2 regions of the Psychrobacillus sp. FSL H8-0510 genome follow, and region 2 is predicted to be linked to the other one. Evidence: riboswitches for the same ligand, from Rfam matches in the RefSeq annotation. Region 2 holds a riboswitch; the other holds the start of a gene.
The links. A riboswitch is a leader RNA that binds a small molecule or an ion and turns the genes downstream of it on or off. The one in region 2 is predicted to bind FMN.
Positions count from the first base shown of each region.

Region 1: another riboswitch for FMN. It lies ahead of MHI40_RS07210 (ECF transporter S component); the one in region 2 lies ahead of ribE (riboflavin synthase).

Region 1 is NZ_JBBOYZ010000001.1:1,480,394-1,489,495, reverse strand. Features, by position in the region: gene MHI40_RS07230 (LysM peptidoglycan-binding domain-containing protein) at 1-209, opposite strand, end outside; gene MHI40_RS07225 (RecQ family ATP-dependent DNA helicase) at 290-1,705, opposite strand; gene MHI40_RS07220 (helix-turn-helix domain-containing protein) at 1,698-2,732, opposite strand; gene MHI40_RS07215 (ferredoxin) at 2,843-3,091, shown strand; gene MHI40_RS07210 (ECF transporter S component) at 3,821-4,414, opposite strand; FMN riboswitch at 4,568-4,700, opposite strand; gene MHI40_RS07205 (hypothetical protein) at 5,003-6,250, opposite strand; gene sigX (RNA polymerase sigma factor SigX) at 6,243-6,779, opposite strand; gene MHI40_RS07195 (ATP-binding protein) at 6,825-8,609, opposite strand; gene MHI40_RS07190 (response regulator transcription factor) at 8,602-9,102, opposite strand, start outside.
Region 2 is NZ_JBBOYZ010000001.1:1,363,272-1,372,373, forward strand. Features, by position in the region: gene MHI40_RS06550 (YitT family protein) at 1-651, shown strand, start outside; gene MHI40_RS06555 (hypothetical protein) at 712-936, opposite strand; gene MHI40_RS06560 (SDR family NAD(P)-dependent oxidoreductase) at 1,091-1,846, shown strand; gene MHI40_RS06565 (MarR family winged helix-turn-helix transcriptional regulator) at 1,861-2,304, shown strand; FMN riboswitch at 2,457-2,588, shown strand; FMN riboswitch at 2,791-2,922, shown strand; gene ribE (riboflavin synthase) at 3,063-3,701, shown strand; partial or broken gene ribB (3,4-dihydroxy-2-butanone-4-phosphate synthase) at 3,714-4,301, shown strand; gene ribH (6,7-dimethyl-8-ribityllumazine synthase) at 4,338-4,805, shown strand; gene MHI40_RS06585 (DUF3889 domain-containing protein) at 4,865-5,194, opposite strand; gene MHI40_RS06590 (SDR family NAD(P)-dependent oxidoreductase) at 5,351-6,136, shown strand; gene MHI40_RS06595 (glycosyltransferase family 2 protein) at 6,196-7,533, opposite strand; gene MHI40_RS06600 (glycoside hydrolase family 16 protein) at 7,554-8,270, opposite strand; gene hpaB (4-hydroxyphenylacetate 3-monooxygenase, oxygenase component) at 8,625-9,102, shown strand, end outside.

The DNA.
Region 1 (9,102 bases), 120 kb from region 2:
TCGGCTTGATAGAAAAATTGAACATAGATAAATATACTAACTGGTATTAATATGAAAACACAAAATACGGTAGGAATTAATAGATTCTTAGATTTCTTCTTGGGTTTCTTATTTAAACTTCTACTTCTTCTCATGTTATTAGAATCGTCATCTTGTCCTATGGATTGTCGATGTTCGTCGATTTTTTTTTGGTAATCATCTTGGTTCATTTTACTCAAACTCCATTTCTGCCATCATTTCTACTTCTATTATGACGAATATTGTAGAAAAAGTAAACTTATCAAATGTATTATGTAGGAAGAAGGATATTTAACCTTTTTTTCCAATTTAATTCTTCTTGACTATTCTTTTCCTCTGTTCGTTTTTGTAAAATATTCGCAGCTTCCATCTTACATTTGGAACAACAATAGTACGGTTTCTCTATCAATCTTTGGTCAAAATAATGAAGTAGTTGTTGTCTTATACATATATCATTTCGTATCATGGTATAAAATTTTTGTATATCCTGCCACTTTTTTTGTTTTATATCCTTAAATAATTCAATTGTTTCATGTTCGTTTAAACGTTCTTTCCAGTAAGTAAGAATTCGGGTCGTTGTTTCTGCTTGTTCGACTTCAGAATAAGAAGATTGGTAAGCAATTTGAATGTCTTGTTCCTCAGGGAAGTCTTGCATCGTAACGTAAAAAGTTTGCTCCACATCCGTTGGAGTATACAAAAGAGAAGCGATTGCTTGTTTTCCATCTCTCGCAGCCCTTCCAATCTCTTGCATGTACCCCGCAATCGAAGTTGGAATATGATCATGAATAATTTGTCTTATATTATCTTTGTGTATACCCATTCCAAATGCATTTGTCGCACAAATCCACTCTAGTTGCCCTTGCTGAAATTGTTGTTGGATTAATATTCTATCACTTTGTTCCATTTTAGCATGATAAAATCCAACTGAAATCCCTTGTTCACGCAGTGCTGCTGCATATGTCTCTGTCTTTTTACGAGACTGTGTATAAATTATTCCTGGCCCCTCTGTGGAGGTGACTCTGCCTAGTATCCACTTCATTTTTTGTTGTTGGTTATCTACCTCTATCATTTCATAGGCTATAGCCGGTCGATCAAGTGAATGAATATATTCAAATGGTGCATTCATTTGTAGAGTTTTTTTAATATCATCCACCACTTCGGCTGTTGCAGTAGCCGTTAAGGCTAGAACGTTCACCGAACCAATTGATTGGAGCCAAGTGGAAATCCTTAAATAATCTGGTCTAAAATCAAAGCCCCATTGTGAGATACAATGTGCTTCATCCGCCACTACATAGGCAATAGAAAGTTTTCGAAGTGCTAGGTTAAATTGTTCATTTTGCAGCATCTCGGGAGAAGTAAATATGAATTTATAGTCAGCTAATCGACGAATAGCCATCTCCTTCTCCTGAAAAGATAAAAAGGAGTTAATAGCAATAACTCTTTTTTCACCAAGTATTTTCAATTGTTCCACTTGATCTTGCATAAGGGACAAAAGAGGTGACACAATAACCACAGTACCTTCCATCAGATAAGCAGGTAGTTGATAGAGAAGTGATTTCCCCATTCCTGTAGGAAGTATTGCGATAACATCTTTTTTTTCTATTATTTGTTCAATTATTTCTTGTTGACCAGCACGAAAAGTAGCATGGCCAAATCTTTTCTGAAGAATTTCATTTAATTTATCCATGAATTTGTTCTCCCTTTGTTAGTGCTAAACGTACTTGAAAATAAGTTAGTTCGGGTAATCTATTTTTTATCACAGTAAGCTTTTTCGTATGTAACTCTTTGGATAAATGAAGAATCTTTTCAACTTGCTCACTCGATATAAATGCCGAAACAGAGAAATTTTTATCGGATGAAACTATTTCAATTACATGATCTTCTATTGTGTTAATCTTTAACTTTCTTATTCTAGCTATTTCCTCCATTGTATACCCTTTTTCAAAAAGACTATTCGTTTTAAAAGCAGAATCTGTGAGAGGAGTGTCTAGATGAATACCTTTTGCTAAAGAAAACAACAAAGGACTAGTATTTATATCAATATTGTCCAATATATTATGTAAGCACTCTAAGAAATTTATCTTTGCGTTCATATCAGTTAAATCATAGTAACGAGACAATTGTTCCCAAGTCAAACCAGTTTTGTTATATCCACTAAGTCGATAAACAAATAATGTCCTGTGTAAATCATTTAACAAAGGACTTTCAAGCAATCGGAATATCTCTTGCTTTAGATCATTACTCAAGTTAAATTCACGAAAGTTATGTTGGATGAGGAAGTCTTTGACGAAATTCTGAATAGCCATATCCTTTTGGTTTGGCACAAATTTTTTCTCTTTTGCTTGGAACTGGGACAAAGTTTGGATCACTAAGTCTAATCTCTTCCAAAATAATTGTTCCCTGCCTCTGTATTCCCAGCCATTGAATAGAAACTCTTTACCTTCCCCTACTGTAGCTATTCCTTTTTCTGTAATATAGACGAGTGATTCCTCTACCTGAATTAGATCACGGTTATGCAACTCATTAATTCCAATATCATAGTCTTCCTTCGATAATTGTGGGAGAATAGAGAAAAAAGCATGAAGTTGAAAATATGTCACATCTTGAATAGTTTGTCCTGATTTTTTACCTTTTAATAAATAATAAGGAGCATTCTCAGAACGTTGTCCGGATAACTTATGTATAATAAATAGTAATATTTGATGAAAATGCATAGGAATACCTCTCTTTTCTGAAGTATTTTGGTTGAAATATAGGGAAAACATCTTTAGAATGAATACGATAGCATATTCGTGTTAGTAGTTATAAAGGAGAGAATATAATAATGGCAAAATATACAATTGTAGATAAAGATACATGTATAGCGTGCGGAGCATGTGGAGCCGCTGCCCCAGATATTTATGACTATGATGATGAAGGTATTGCCTTCGTTATTTTAGATAATAACATGGGTACAACAGAAGTTCCAGAAGAACTAACGGAAGATATGGAAGACGCTTTTGAAGGCTGTCCTACTGATTCTATTAAAGTCGCAGATGAATCATTCGAAGGCGACGCACTGAAATACGAATAGTATATGGAATGGTGGTTGTGACTTTGTCATAATCACCATTTTTCATTCTAATAATATCAGACAAATAGACGCTAGGTCGGTCAATATCCGTTTCAATTGTTTTCACATGGCTTTAGACAGACTTATTACTATCGTTTGACTGTCTCACCCTTCTACAACATTTAGAAACAGGTAAGGGCGTTTTTAGATAACTAGAGATAAGATACTTTCTTATTCTTAGAGGTGATGGATGACAGTCTAAGTACGCGACATCCTGTCGCAACGACTGCCTGACCCGCATCGTGCGAGCCCGAAGATGCAATTTAGTTCACTCGTTTGCTTCTTTATTTTGGCAACACTTACTATTTCTCTTTATTTCCACTAATGTACGAGAAATCTACCTTCTTCATCTATCAATGGAGAATAACATTTAATTCAAAAGTGAATACAAATAACTTTTCCATTTCTAAGATTTTACCACTCTTGTGACTTAAGCGATAAGCTATGTTAAATCTTCTTGTTGGGTACTACCCGTTTATTTGATTGTAGCGCAAGGCGGCGACTCCAGCGGGAAGCTTGAGCTGAAGACCCCGCAGAAGCGCAGCGAACGAGGAGGCTGAAGCCAAGAACGCGGAAAGCGTCCGCCTGAAGCGAAAATCAGTATTATCATTCTTTCTTTTCAGCTCCATAAACCAAGTATATTTTCTTTTTAAAAAAAGTTGTTCCTCCTAGTGGAGAAACAACTTTTTGTTAATTTGTATTAGGTTTCATATATGAACTAGTTACTTTATCAAGCAATGGCTTCATTCGTTTGAATAAAACAATCATCACGATCGTTACTAATATACCTTTAATAAGATTAAATGGTAATATACCAAAAATGATCGTATTAAACAAAGCAGTGCCTGTTTCCATAGGGAAATTTAAGAAATAAGCGTACATTGGTAAAAATACATAATAATTTAGTACACTCATCCCAATAGCCATAGAGACTGTACCTGCTCCGAGTCCTGCCATAATGCCTTTGGACGAAGTAACTTTGCGATAAATCAAATACACAGGTGCGATAAACAAGATACTAGTTACAAAGTTAGCCATATGACCAACAGGTACACCAGTTGGACTTCCTGCAAATAACCAATCTAGCACATTTTTTAAAAATGCGACTAAAATTCCTGCAACTGGTCCCATTGTGATTGCAGCGATTAATGCTGGTATATCACTAAAGTCCACCTTTAAATAAGCCGGTAAAACCGGTAATGGAAATGCAAGTAGCATTAAAACAAAAGAAATACTACTCAGCATTGCGACTGCAATAAGCATTCGCGTTTTGCCTTTTAACATAAATCCTCTCTCCTTTTGCGATTCACTCCACAAGAAGAAAGGTTCAGAACGTTTGCATACTTAAAAAATCCCTCGAACTTATAGAAGTTCAAGGGAGAAACAAGGTACACTTTAATAAGCGTATCCGTATAAGCATACGAAAAACGACTGCACCTTCACCTTCTCCCATCCAGACTATACTGTCGGCTTTGGAATTTAACCAAATCAACCTGTTAAGGTTCGCGGGCTGAAGAAATAAATTTCTAATACCGCCGGTCGGGAATTGCACCCTGCCCCGAAGATGAATCAATATTTTGTTGTCCTCCAAGAATATATCTTGAATTAATAACATTTTATCAAATTAAAACAATATATGCAACAGACCTGTTTGCAACTGAGAATACTAGGCAAACTTATGTTATGGGCGATTATTAAAATTTAAGGGCTGTATCGGATCGCTTATGGGCTGTATTCGTATGGGCTGGGCTATCCGCTAGTTTTACTAGCAAGATGATTAATTATGGGCTATTTTCACAAATGTATGGGCTATCACATATATCTTAAAACAAAAATGCCAAGCTTAAGTTAATAAGCATTGGCATTTTTTTATTATTGAATTGTTTGCATAGTAAAACCATTTGGCCCCACTGGAACTGGAAGTGGACTAGAAAAATCTATTTCATTCCATTTTTCTTGTACGATATTCTCTAATCGGATAGTTTGATTGAAGCTTGCAGCTGTAAGCGAGAAAGCTTCTATCAAACGGGATGCCTCACTTGCATTTAGTGATTCCAAATCTAAAGGCTCATCAAAATGTACAACAAGTCCCTTATCTTCCTTAACTGAATAAGTTACATCATTCGGAATAACAGAAGTATAAATTTCATTTTCAGGATTTTTCATCCCCTGCAATGCTTCTAATAGTGTATTGAAAGTTTTATTGAAGTTTGGTGTTAAATAGGTCACTTGATTAAAAGCCTTATATGCAAAATAATTTACCTTCTGCTCTGTGCCAGTTAACACCAAAGGTTCCTCTATAGTCCCTACTTGATTCCATTCGATTGGGGATCCGTCCTCATTTACTCTTAAGAACGAATCAAAATCGGTAAAGACCTCATTGATTGAAGAGATGTATGGTACAGCTGTTCCAGGTGCAGAATCGTAGCCATGATCTGCTGGTAAGTAATGTTTTAATATTTTACCTTCTGCTATAAAGTAGCCTTTGTAAGGATGATATTCTTGGAAACCAAGAGAAGTTTCGTCAATCTCCAAAGCATACTGATTATATAATTCTAAGCTACTAGGTTCCATATTTGGAAAATCCGCTTCTATTTTCTCTTGAGGAATGACAATCGTGATTGGTACAGTGAGCGCATTTTCCAATAGAGAAAAATGAAATACCGTTCCATCACCTAAATCCTGCTCATAAACAGAAGTAAAAGTCCTATCAAATGGGGCTAATTCTACATTAGGAGCTAACTTTTCAGACATAGTTGTTATACCAACAGATTCTTCTTCTTTAGCATCCATAGAGGATTCCTCTGGTACTTCTAGAGTTCTCATTTGATCGTCTGCTGTGGTCGATTCTTCGACAGTATCAGCTGTGGAGCTCTCATTGTTATTTATATAGGAAGAGACGAGTACGGTTAATAATAATACAGATGCTACAGAAATGATAAATGGTAGCCATTTGTTCATAGACACCTGTATTCGTTTACGTTGCTCAAATTTCTCTTGCGTTTCTATTTTTGACTTAAGCTGCTGGTAAATTTCTTCTTTTGAGCGCTTATCTGTATACTTGGGCAAACTTTTTAATAGTTCATCTAATTCACGGTCTTCTGCTTTTTTCTCACTCATGATGAACATCTGCCTCCTTTTGCTTATCAGATAATCGCTCACGAAGTGCTTTTATTGCACGATGTTGCGTTGTCTTCACTTTCCCTTCGGACCAATTTAAGATTTCAGATGTTTCTGCAATCGAAAGCTCCTGGAAATACCGCATTATAATAACCATTTTCTGATCTCCCGTACAATCATCCAACGCAACTAATAATGTTCTCATCTCATCATTGAGCTGCACTAAATCTTCCGGTAGCATATCTGAAGATGCAAGTTGCATCGTTTCCCAGTCAAATGAGTCAAATAATCTCTTTTTCCGGACAGCTTGTTTTCTAAAATGGTCAATTGCTATGTTTTTGGCTATTGAGAATAACCATGTTTTTTCTGAACTTTTCCCCTCGAAGCTACTATAAGCTCTGAGTACTCGTACATATACTTCTTGGACCAAGTCTTCCGCAGTTTGTCTATTTTTCACCAAATATATGAGAAACTGAAAAACATCTTGATGATAGGTATCATACAAGCGGTGGAAAACGGAGTCATTCATATGCTCCCCCCGTTCTATCAATTAGTCGTTTCAAGTAAGTATTTGTTACACAGCTTCTATTGGCAATTTAATGATAAAGGATGTTCCTATCCCTATTTCGCTTTCCGCTGATAACACACCATCATGTCGTTCTACTATGTTTTTAGCAATAGCCAATCCTAAGCCTGTGCCACCTTTTCCCCTTGTTCTGGCTTTATCTGCTTTATAAAAACGTTCAAATACATATGGAAGATCTTCTTTCGGAATCCCATACCCTGTGTCGATAACCTTTATAACGAACTGTGCGTCTGTCATACTCAATTGCACGGTAACAGAACCATTTTCTGGAGTATGTCTAAGTGCATTATCGATTAAATTGGTTAGTACTTGCTCCATACGATCCTCATCTAGATGCATGGATAAGTTTTCTGTCAGGTTATGTTCAAAGTTCAAGCCAATATCTTTTTCTTTAGCAGCCTGGTCAAATTTTTGCGTAATTCTTTCAATTGTCGGAACGACTAGAACGTTCTCTTTATATATACTAAGATATCCTGACTCTAAGCGTGCTAAATCTAACAATTCGGTTACTAATCTTCCCATTCGCTTAGATTCATCATATATAATACGCATCATTTCATTTTTGTCTTCTTCCGTGGTCACTACATTATCGATTATTGCTTCTGAATACCCATGAAGCATCGAAATAGGAGTTCTTAACTCATGTGAAACGTTCGCGATAAAATCTGATCTCATTTTATCTAAACGATGTTGTTCCGTCATATCACGAAGCACGATTACTGCTCCTCGAACGACATTTCCACTAGAATATAAAAGGCTTATAGATGCTGCAAAATAGGATCCTTTAATCTCTAATTCTTCGTCAAACTCTTCTTTTACTTCAAACACATATTCCAATAAGTGCTGGAGCTCAGCAGGAAGTTTAGAATCTTCTGTTGCTTCCAAACTTTTATACCACTTATCCAATAGAAGATCTGCCTGAGGGTTTTTAACTTGAACTTCAAATTTCGTATCAAAAGTAATAACAGCATCCGTCATAGACGTTAATATACTTGCTAATTGTTCCTTTTCTTGGTTAATTACTTCTACATGATGCTTCAATTGTTTACCCATCTGGTTAAAGGCGATTCCTAGTTCTCCTATTTCATCTTTTTGAAGATACGGAACTTTTGTTTCAAAATTACCTTGTGCCAACTGGATTGCTGCTTCTCTCATAGATCTTAGTGGTAATGTAATTCGTGAAGTTAAAAAGAATGTGAACATCGTAGTTAAAAGTAAGGCGATAAATCCAGATAAGAAAACAATTTTCGTAGTACTATTTGTCGTTTTACTGACAACCTCTAAACTTTGATAGATAAAAACAGCACCATGGATATTTTTATTGGATTCTAAAGGTGCGGCTAAAATAATATAATCTTCCATCCGATCCTCACTATTTATAGCAGGCATTAGCATTTTTTTGACGATTGGTTCATTAGATGTATATATTTTAGATAAGTCCTTATCATCCAATATCTTTTCCTGTACTACCTCTTTGTTGAGGCCCTCATGGATAGACAAAAAAATGGACTCAGAATTACGTACAATTAAAGTATTCGTTTCTGTACCTAATATATCTCGGATTATTTCAAATGAATCTTCTACATTTTCATGTTGCTCAACTATTTTCCCTATGGTCACTGCTTCTTTGCGAAGGGTGTCCTCTGCTTGTTCTGTATGGAAATCTCCTAAAAATTCAAGTAATAAAACGGTTACAATAAATAACACAAATAAGACGAGAAGCAATATGGTTCCCCATAGCTTCCCGACAACACTATTCCAAAGTCTATTCATTTATAACCTCAAATTTATACCCAACACCCCATACAGTTACAATCATTTTAGCAGACTTTTCGGAAACTCTGTTTAACTTTTCACGCAACCGTTTTACGTGAGTGTCAACTGTTCTTAAATCACCGAAGAAATCATAATGCCAAACTTCTTTTAATAATTGCTCGCGATCAAATACTTTGTCTGGTGCTTTTGCTAAGAAGTAAAGTAATTCATATTCCTTAGGAGTTAAACCTACCTCTACACCATCTGCAGTTACTCTATGAGCATCATGATCTATTGTAAGGTGTGGAAAAACTACTATTTCTTTAGAAATAGACGATCCTTGTGAAGGTGCAAATGCAGTAGAACGTTTTAACAAAGCTTTTACTCGTAACACTACTTCTCTAGGGCTAAACGGTTTCACTATATAATCGTCTGCTCCTAGTTCAAAACCTTCTACGCGATTAGCTTCTTCCCCTTTAGCTGTCAATAATATAATAGGAGTTTCTTTATG
Region 2 (9,102 bases):
GGTTATAAACAAGTGGGGAAAACCTTTGCAATAATGAGTATTATTGGTATAGCATCCCTATCTATTTCAACAGTTTTAATGCATCAAATTGAGCCGATTCTAAGTGCAAAAGATCCACTATTAGTAGTAATATCTGGAGGGGTAATGCTAGGTATTGGTATTGGTGTGGTATTACGTAACGGTGGTGCACTTGATGGTGCAGAAGTTTTAGCGGTTCTAGTATCTCGAAAAGTACCATTTTCAGTAGGAGATATAATCTTATTTATTAATGCATTTATTTTTCTAGGTGCTGGTTTTATATATGGTTTAGAAGGAGCACTCTATTCAGCTACTACTTATTACATAGCTAAAATAGTTATTGATGTTATTCAAGTTGGACTTGAAAGTTCCAAATCAGTTCGAATAGTTAGTAAAGAATCCGAGGAAATTGGGTCTGCCATACAGGATCGTTTAGGTCGTGGTGTAACGTACTCCAGTGGTCGCGGTGGTTTCTCCAATGAAACTATGGATATTGTCACATGTGTAATCACTCGCATGGAAGAAAACAAGTTAATAACAATTATTAAAGAATTGGATCCTGGTGCTTTTATTGTGATCACAGATGTGGCAGAAGTAAGAGGCGGTACGTTCAAAAAACGAGATATTCACTAAAATATAAATACCCGTTAAATGAGTATATATGCTCATTTAACGGGTATTATTATTTTAAAGTTATTTTCGTTTCTTCTTCCCGAGATCTTTTACAGAAGTTTTGTTTTTATCTACCACTTTTTCAAATTCTACTTGAACCTGAATACCATTTTCTTCTGTTTCCAGTACATTAATTACTTTACCTTTTCTACCTTTGATTTTAAGATCATCATCGATGGAAGGGATATCTCTTAATACTTGAGTTAAAATAACCATATTTTTCTCCATAAAATGAACTGCAAACATTTCCATTTCCCCTTACTTTATAATTTAGAATCTATGTATTTTATGATTATTTAAAAGTTATAGAACTTTAAAATAGATAAACCATATTAGTTTATTGTTAAATTGTTTAGTGTTAAACTAAATTGGAAACAATAGAGAAAAAGGAGTGTTAAAGATGAGTAAACTTCAAGATAAAGTTGTAATCATTACTGGTGGTGCTGGTGGAATTGGATTTGGGATGGCAAAAGCAATGGCTAAAGAAGGCGCAATCGTTGCAATTGTAGATGTGAATGAGGAGACAGGTAAAGCAAGTGAGAAATTATTACAAGAAATTTCCCCAAGATCAATGTTTTTAAAAGCAGATCTTATGGATCGCGAAAACTTACCAAACATCATTAAAACAATAGTTGATAACTATGGTAAGTTGGATGTACTTGTAAATAATGCACATGCATCAAAACAATTAACGATTGAGAATATTACACAAGCGGATCTTGATCTATCATTTGGTACTGGATTCTATCCAACATTCTTTTTAATGCAGGCTGCACTGCCTTACTTAAAAGAAACAAAAGGAAATATTATTAACTTTGCTTCAGGGGCAGGATTGGCTGGTCATGAAACTCAAGGAGCATATGCTGCTGCTAAAGAAGCAATTCGTGGGATATCACGTGTAGCTGCAAACGAATGGGGTCGTTTTGGTATTAATGTGAATATTATCAGTCCGGTTGCTAACTCAGAGGGAGTAAAAGCATGGGCAAAAGCTCAACCTGAATATTATGAAGCAGTTCTAAGTAAAATACCGATGGGTCGTTTCGGTGAAGTAGAAGAGGATATTGGACGTGTAGCAGTATTTTTAGCTAGTGAGGATTCAAGATATATTACAGGTCAAACGATGATGGTTGATGGTGGATCCATCATGTTGCGTTAATAGAAGGATGTAGTATGGAGAAAACAAATTTATTTAAATTGATTCATGCAACTGAAGTAATCTCAAACGAAAATATAGTTAAATTCTCTTCTAAATTTGAATTTCCAGTAGGAATATCTGCAATTTTGGTACTAGCACAATTACGTGCAAATGGTCCAGTAATGCAAAGTGATTTAGCAGAGACCTTAGGGTATACAAAAGGAGCAATCACAAATATTTCTAGCAAGCTCGTGAAGTTCGAATTAGCGGAACGACTGTATAGTGAAGCAGATCGCCGGACGATCCATCTTCAGATTACAGAAAAAGGGCGATCTGCTTTAATGGAAGCACAAAAGATTGGCGAAGAAATATTTGTGGAGTTATTTGAAGAGTTGACTGTGGAAGAATTAGATCAGTATTTATATATACAGCAAAAAATATTAAACAGTATGAAAAATATAAGATTGTCATCATTATGATCTAATTATTTTTTTTAGAAAAAAGTTGCTAAGACCCTCAACACAAGAGGTTCTTAGCTTTTTATGTTTTTCAAAATCCTTTTGTATAATGTAAAAGTACTTAACTCCTTGCAATTAAGATATGAAATTGTTATGCTAATAACAATTTTATAACATTCCTTCGGGGTCGGGTGAAATTCCCAATCGACAGTAAGAGAGAAATCTCAAAGCCTGTGAGCCGTAAAACGCATGATTTGGTGAGAATCCAAAGCCGACAGTTAAAGTCTGGATGGGAGAAGGAGAAAGTCGCCTATTTGGAGGTTTTTTAGTTATGCTAAAAAAGGAACAAAAGGCTTATTAAAGTATGACTTCTCTCGCATCCATAAATTTGGATGCGTTTTTTAATGTCTAGCTATAGCGTTTGTCAGTGCCAACAAATTTGGGCAAGTCAGTTTGTTGGGACATGATCCCGCGGGCATAGGCGCTTCTATTTTTTAAAATTGAATAACTATCCTTCGGGGTCGGGTGAAATTCCCAATCGACAGTAAGAGAGAAATCTCAAAGCCTGTGAGCCGTAAAACGCATGATTTGGTGAAAATCCAAAGCCGACAGTTATAGTCTGGATGGGAGAAGGAGTAGTTCAATGCTTTTTGAGAGAAAAACACAAAAGGCTTATTTGAATCTACCTAATTTCCCTCCGACACTTATGTGTACGGAGGTTTTTGTTTGAAGTAGGCTTTAGATTCCATCTAAAAGTACTTACTAATAAGGAGGATACGATGTTTACAGGAATTGTTGAAGAGCTTGGCACCATTAAGAACGTACAAACATCTGCTAGCAGTATGCAACTTATTATCCGAGCAAAACGAATTTTAGAGGACATCAAATTAGGTGATAGTATTGCAGTGAATGGTGTCTGTTTAACAGTAATCGCATTTTCAAGATTTGAATTTACAGTGGACGTTATGCCAGAGACGTTTTATGCAACTACAACAAAATTATTAAATAGCAGTTCAGTTGTCAATTTAGAAAGAGCATTAGCGGCAAACGGTCGATTCGGTGGACATTTCGTTACAGGACATGTGGATGGTGTGGGTACCATATTGAAAAAGCACCATGCAGCAAATGCAGTGTATATCGATATTATTGTACCAGAAGAGGCAAGTCACTTTTGTATTCCAAAGGGATCTATAACGATTGATGGAACAAGTTTAACTATTTTTGCTATAAATAAGTCGACAGTAACAGTTTCATTAATTCCCCACACAAATAAGGAAACAGTTCTAGGTGTGAAAAAAGCGGGTGAACTCGTTAATATCGAAGGTGACATGCTAGGGAAGTACGTGCATCAATTTAGTACAAAGAAAAGTGAATCGACTATCATCACCCAGGACTTTTTACAGCAGAACGGTTTTTAAGGAGAAATTAGCATGCTTAATACGATAGAAGAAGCAATCACAGATTTAACACAAGGAAAGCTTATTATTTTAGTAGATGATGAAAACCGCGAAAATGAAGGCGATTTCCTTTGTTTAGCAGAATTTGCAACACCAGAAAACATCAATTTCATGGCTAAGTATGGTCGAGGATTGATTTGTATGCCTATTCATGAAGAAATCGCAGAGGTATTGCAATTACATCCGATGGTTTCTAATAATACAGATTCTCATCAAACTGCATTTACTGTGTCGATTGATCATGAAAACACTTCAACGGGCATAAGTGCGTTTGATCGATCAGAGACGATGTTACAAGTCATTAAGCCACAAGCAAAGGCACAACAGTTTAAACGACCAGGACATGTCTTTCCGCTAATCGCAAAGCCAGGTGGTGTACTGGAAAGACGAGGTCATACGGAAGCTGCAGTTGACCTTGCCATGCTTTGTGCCTCAGCTAAATCAGGTGTAATTTGCGAAATAATGAACGATGATGGTTCAATGGCACGATTACCAGATTTACTGGAGCTTGCCAAACAATATCAATTAAAGATTGTCACAATCGAAGAACTATCAAGGTATTTAATAAATATTAAAGCTAGCTAAGGAGAGAATAAGATGGTAAAAACAATAGAAGCAAATTTAATTGGAACAGATTTGAAAGTAGGTATTGTTGTCGGACGTTTTAATGATTTCATCAATGCAAAACTAGTTGACGGTGCAATAGATGGGTTAAAACGTCATGGTGTCGCTGAAGAAAGTATTGAAGTTGCTTGGGTTCCTGGTGTATTTGAAGTACCATTTATTGCAAAAAAAATGGCAGATTCCCAAAAATACGATGCAGTGATTGGTCTTGGTACAGTAATCAGAGGTTCAACGACACACTATGATTATGTTTGCAACGAAGCAGCAAAAGGAATTGCACAAGTAGGTTTACAAACTGGAGTACCAGTTATTTTTGGTATCGTCACTACAGAATCTATAGAACAAGCTATTGAACGGGCAGGTACAAAGGTTGGAAACAAAGGATACGATGCAGCCGTCTCTGCAATTGAGATGGCAAATCTGTTAAAGGTCATGTCGTGATAAAATTGGTTCACTTAAATTTAGAAATGACTTAGAAACAATAGAAAAAGTATAAACAATTAATCCGAAACTTCATGGATTTGAACATGGATCAATTCATTAGTATCAGTAATATATTCAATTTTAACAGAGACTCCAAATTCTTTGTCACTCTCTTTTAACCTTAGACTGAACTTTTCAATGGTAGAATTTCCTTTCGGTTCACTTCCTTCATAAAGATAGTCAATTATACTTGCATGGGGAAATTTGGATTGAGTTTCTTTTACAGCAACTTGTCCCCATTTAGCATAGGCAGGGGTTTCCTGATGAGTAGGAGCGGTTGTAGGTATATATGTTGTTAATGTCTGCATAGAAGCTATAATGGTAAGTTCGATAACTAGTTTTTGCATAATTCATCACTTCTCCTTTCCTTTAGAATGTGTCATTCAAAAGAAATCATTCTATCGTTATTTTGATTCCTAATGAGGAGAGCAATAATTCTGACAAAATATAAAATTGTAATATAATGAAAGAAGAACATGATTTGAATTAGAGGGGGCAACATAATGGAATTAGGATTAGCTGGAAAAGTAGCAATCGTTACGGGCTCAAGTAAAGGGATAGGTTTACAAACAGCTTTACAATTAGTGCAAGAAGGAGCTAAGGTAACTCTTTGTGCTCGAGGAGAAGAACAATTAAAAGAGGCTGCGGCGTTTATTAAAAGTGAAACAGGAGCACAAGTACTTATTGTTTCTGCGGATATTACCAAAGAAGAAGCATGCAAAGAAATTATTCAAAAAACAGTAGATCATTATGGACGTATTGATATTTTAGTTAATAATGCTGGTACTTCTTCTGCAAACCCTTTTGAATCAGTGGAAACAGATTTGTGGCAAACAGATTTAGATTTAAAATTATTTGGAGCTATACATACGTCAAAAGCTGTAATACCCTATATGAGAAAAGTGGGCGGAGGAGCAATTGTAAACGTAACAGCAGTATTAGGAAAAACACCTCCTGCTAGTTCGCTGCCAACAACTGTTAGTCGAGCAGCTGGAATGGCATTGACTAAAGCGATGAGCAAAGATTTGGGAAAAGATAATATCCGGGTTAATACAGTATGTATTGGCCTTATTAGAAGCAACCAAATCGAATTGAAGTGGAAAAAAGATGCTCCAGAACTTACTTGGGAAGAATATTCTAAAAATGTAGTTGGTCCAACGATTCCACTTCAGCGAATTGGTGAAACTTTAGAAGCAGCAAATGTCATTACTTTTTTAGTGTCAGATGCCGCGTCTTATGTAACGGGAACATCTGTTAATATTGATGGTGGATCTGGTGGGACGCTTTAAATAAAAAAAGAACCCGAATGGAAACCCCTTTAGGGCCATTCGGGTTTAATGATGATAGGTCATCTTACAGGTTCTAATTCAGAGTAGATAACAGATCCGTTTCTTTGGAGTTTGTGCCAATTATGGCGATTACCGAAAATATAAAGGATGGATCCATAGAAGAAGAAAAAGGTATCCAGCAAGCGATATGTTACAGATTCCCAAATAGTAAATAATACAATTTTTAACCACTGCTTAGAAGAAAAGGTATAACCAAAATGTCCAGCGCGTTGAACCGCTACTAATCTTAAAATGAATTCACTAGACCATGCAGTAATAAGCAATACAATGGTAAATGGAGATATATTCCCTAAATATAAGGTAATTGGTAATATAAAAATTGTGATTACCCCTAAAATGCTAAGTACAATGGATTCGAATAATAAAAAAAAAGAGAACCTTTTACTTAGTTTGGTAAAAAAATCTTTTTTATATAGATTAATACAATCTAGAAAACCTTTTTGCCAACGAACTCGCTGATGTAATAGAGATTTGAAATCTTCAGGTACTTCTGTATAGCAAACTGCCTCAGGGACAAATATCATCTTTTCACCGAGTTTCCGCTCATGAATAAATTTATGAAGTCTAAAAGTAATTTCCATATCCTCTCCTAGCGTATCTTTAAAACCACCAATTTGTTGTAGGATAGATAGACGAAAAGCTCCGAATGCCCCAGATACCACCCCTAATACATTTAACTTTGCTTGTGTTACTTTCCGTACATAAAAAGAAGATAAATAACCAGATAATTGATACTTGATAATCCAATTTTTCCCGTAAAAATTATTACCTCTTCTATTTATTACTTGTCCCACTTGTACCATACCACCAGCAGCAATCACTTTTGGATCAGAGAATGACTCATTAATTCTAGTAAGACTATCACTTTCTAATATGGAGTCGGCATCAAGGGTAATTACAATTTCTCCAGTTGCAATGGAGATACCGGCATTAAGGGCAGCAGACTTACCACCGTTTAGTTGATCGATAACATAAATTTGCGGAAAATTTTTACTTTTAAAGAGTCTAGAAAAATTTATGGATGAATTATCTAAGGTTATTTCTTTTTCTACTCTTAATAGATCAAGTAGCTCATGTAAAACATTCATCGTATTATCGGTTGACCCATCATTTATAAATATAGCTTCTTTGTTATCGTAGTTTAACCTTTTCCAGCTTTCTAGACATTGTAAGAGAACGAGCCCCTCATTAAATGCAGGGATTAACACAGTAATTTTTTTCTCTTTATTTGAAATGTAGGGTGCTTTTTTAACTTTTAAGGATCTATATATATATTTTAATTGTAATAAGAGATAAAGTACGAAGATTGCTGTAAATAAAAAAGACCAATAACTCAATTTGTTCCAACTTTCTAATATTAATTATTTTTTGAATAAATTCGGATGTAATCTACTTCCATATAAGAGGGGAATTTCGTTTCTTTGTCTGGGTCCCCAACCCAAACCCCGCCGACTGTAACGTTCATTAATAAGTACATGCTTGTATTGGCAAAATTCTTGATCTTGAATCTTTCAATTTCATCGATCGAAAAAATTATTTCCTCTTTAGTCCAATCGAGCGTATATAAATGCCATTGACTTCCATTTATATTGGTAACTTGATACTCACGTTTACCTGGTCCTGAATGACCGACATGCCAAATTTCGTTAGGAAGTTGACCCAACATCTCCACTATATCGATTTCAGGAAAGGCAGCATGGTTTGTTGGTAGTAGCCAAATCGCAGGTAATAACCCTTGTCCCACTGGTAGTTTTGCACGTATCTCAAATTTTCCATAAAGCTGTTCGTGGAGTCCTTGAGTAGTTACTGCACCTGAACGGTAGGGATAACTTTGAAATGGTTTATTATCAACTTGTAATTTTAAAGTGCCTGAGGAGCTAGAAACTTGTTCCGGTAAATAATGATGCTTACGACCATGATCTTTATAACCTGAATTTAGTTTGTTCCATTTCTTACTCGACACTTCTAAATCATCAAACTCATCTTGAAATGTTAGAGTCCAACCTTGTTTTGCATAATAATCATATTTTGGTATGTCTTCCGTTGAGAAATCCTCTTTGGATACTTGTATCAATTGATTTTCAACAGAGTCTTGACTCGGGGGATTTGTATTTTGCTCGCTACAGCCATATAAACAAATAACAAATATAAGAATTAAGTATTTAATAGACCTCACTTCCTTCTTCTAGGTGAAGTATATTCATAAATAAGGAAATTTATTCCACTAAACAATAATTTTTTAGGGCGAATTGCACAGTAAAAGAAGAAGAGGAGAGATTTAAATAGGAAGTATGAGGATTTCCTTTTTTATAAGTGTGGACAGGCCAATTGATATTATCCTTTTATCTTTCAAAACTGATCCGTCACACCTCAGCTTCAGTAGAATAATATAGTGCTATGAACAACCTAATACATTAGGGGTGAGCGTATGCCGGCTATAACGGGGAGACAGTATATTGAACGGATTGATGAGCTAAAAACGGATATTTGGATAGAGGGGAAACGTGTAACAGGTAACATTTCGGAGCACCCTGCATTTAAAGGAATTATTAAGAGTCAGGCTGCATTATATGAACTTCAGCATCATCAAGACTTAAAGGATATTTTAACGTATCTATCTCCAACAACTAAAAATAGGGTTGGTATTTCATATTTACAACCAAAGACGAAGGAAGATTTAGTAACAAGACGCACAATGATTCAGCAGTGGGCTAGGAGTAACAACGGGTTAATGGGGAGAAGTCCAGATTATATGAACACAGTTTTAATGGCTCTAGCTTCATCCGTGCATCTGTTGCAGGATCAAAAAAACTGTTTCCCAGAAAACCTACAATCATTTTATGAATACGCAAGAGAAAAAGATATTTCTATGACCCATACATTTATAGAGCCACAAGTAAATCGGA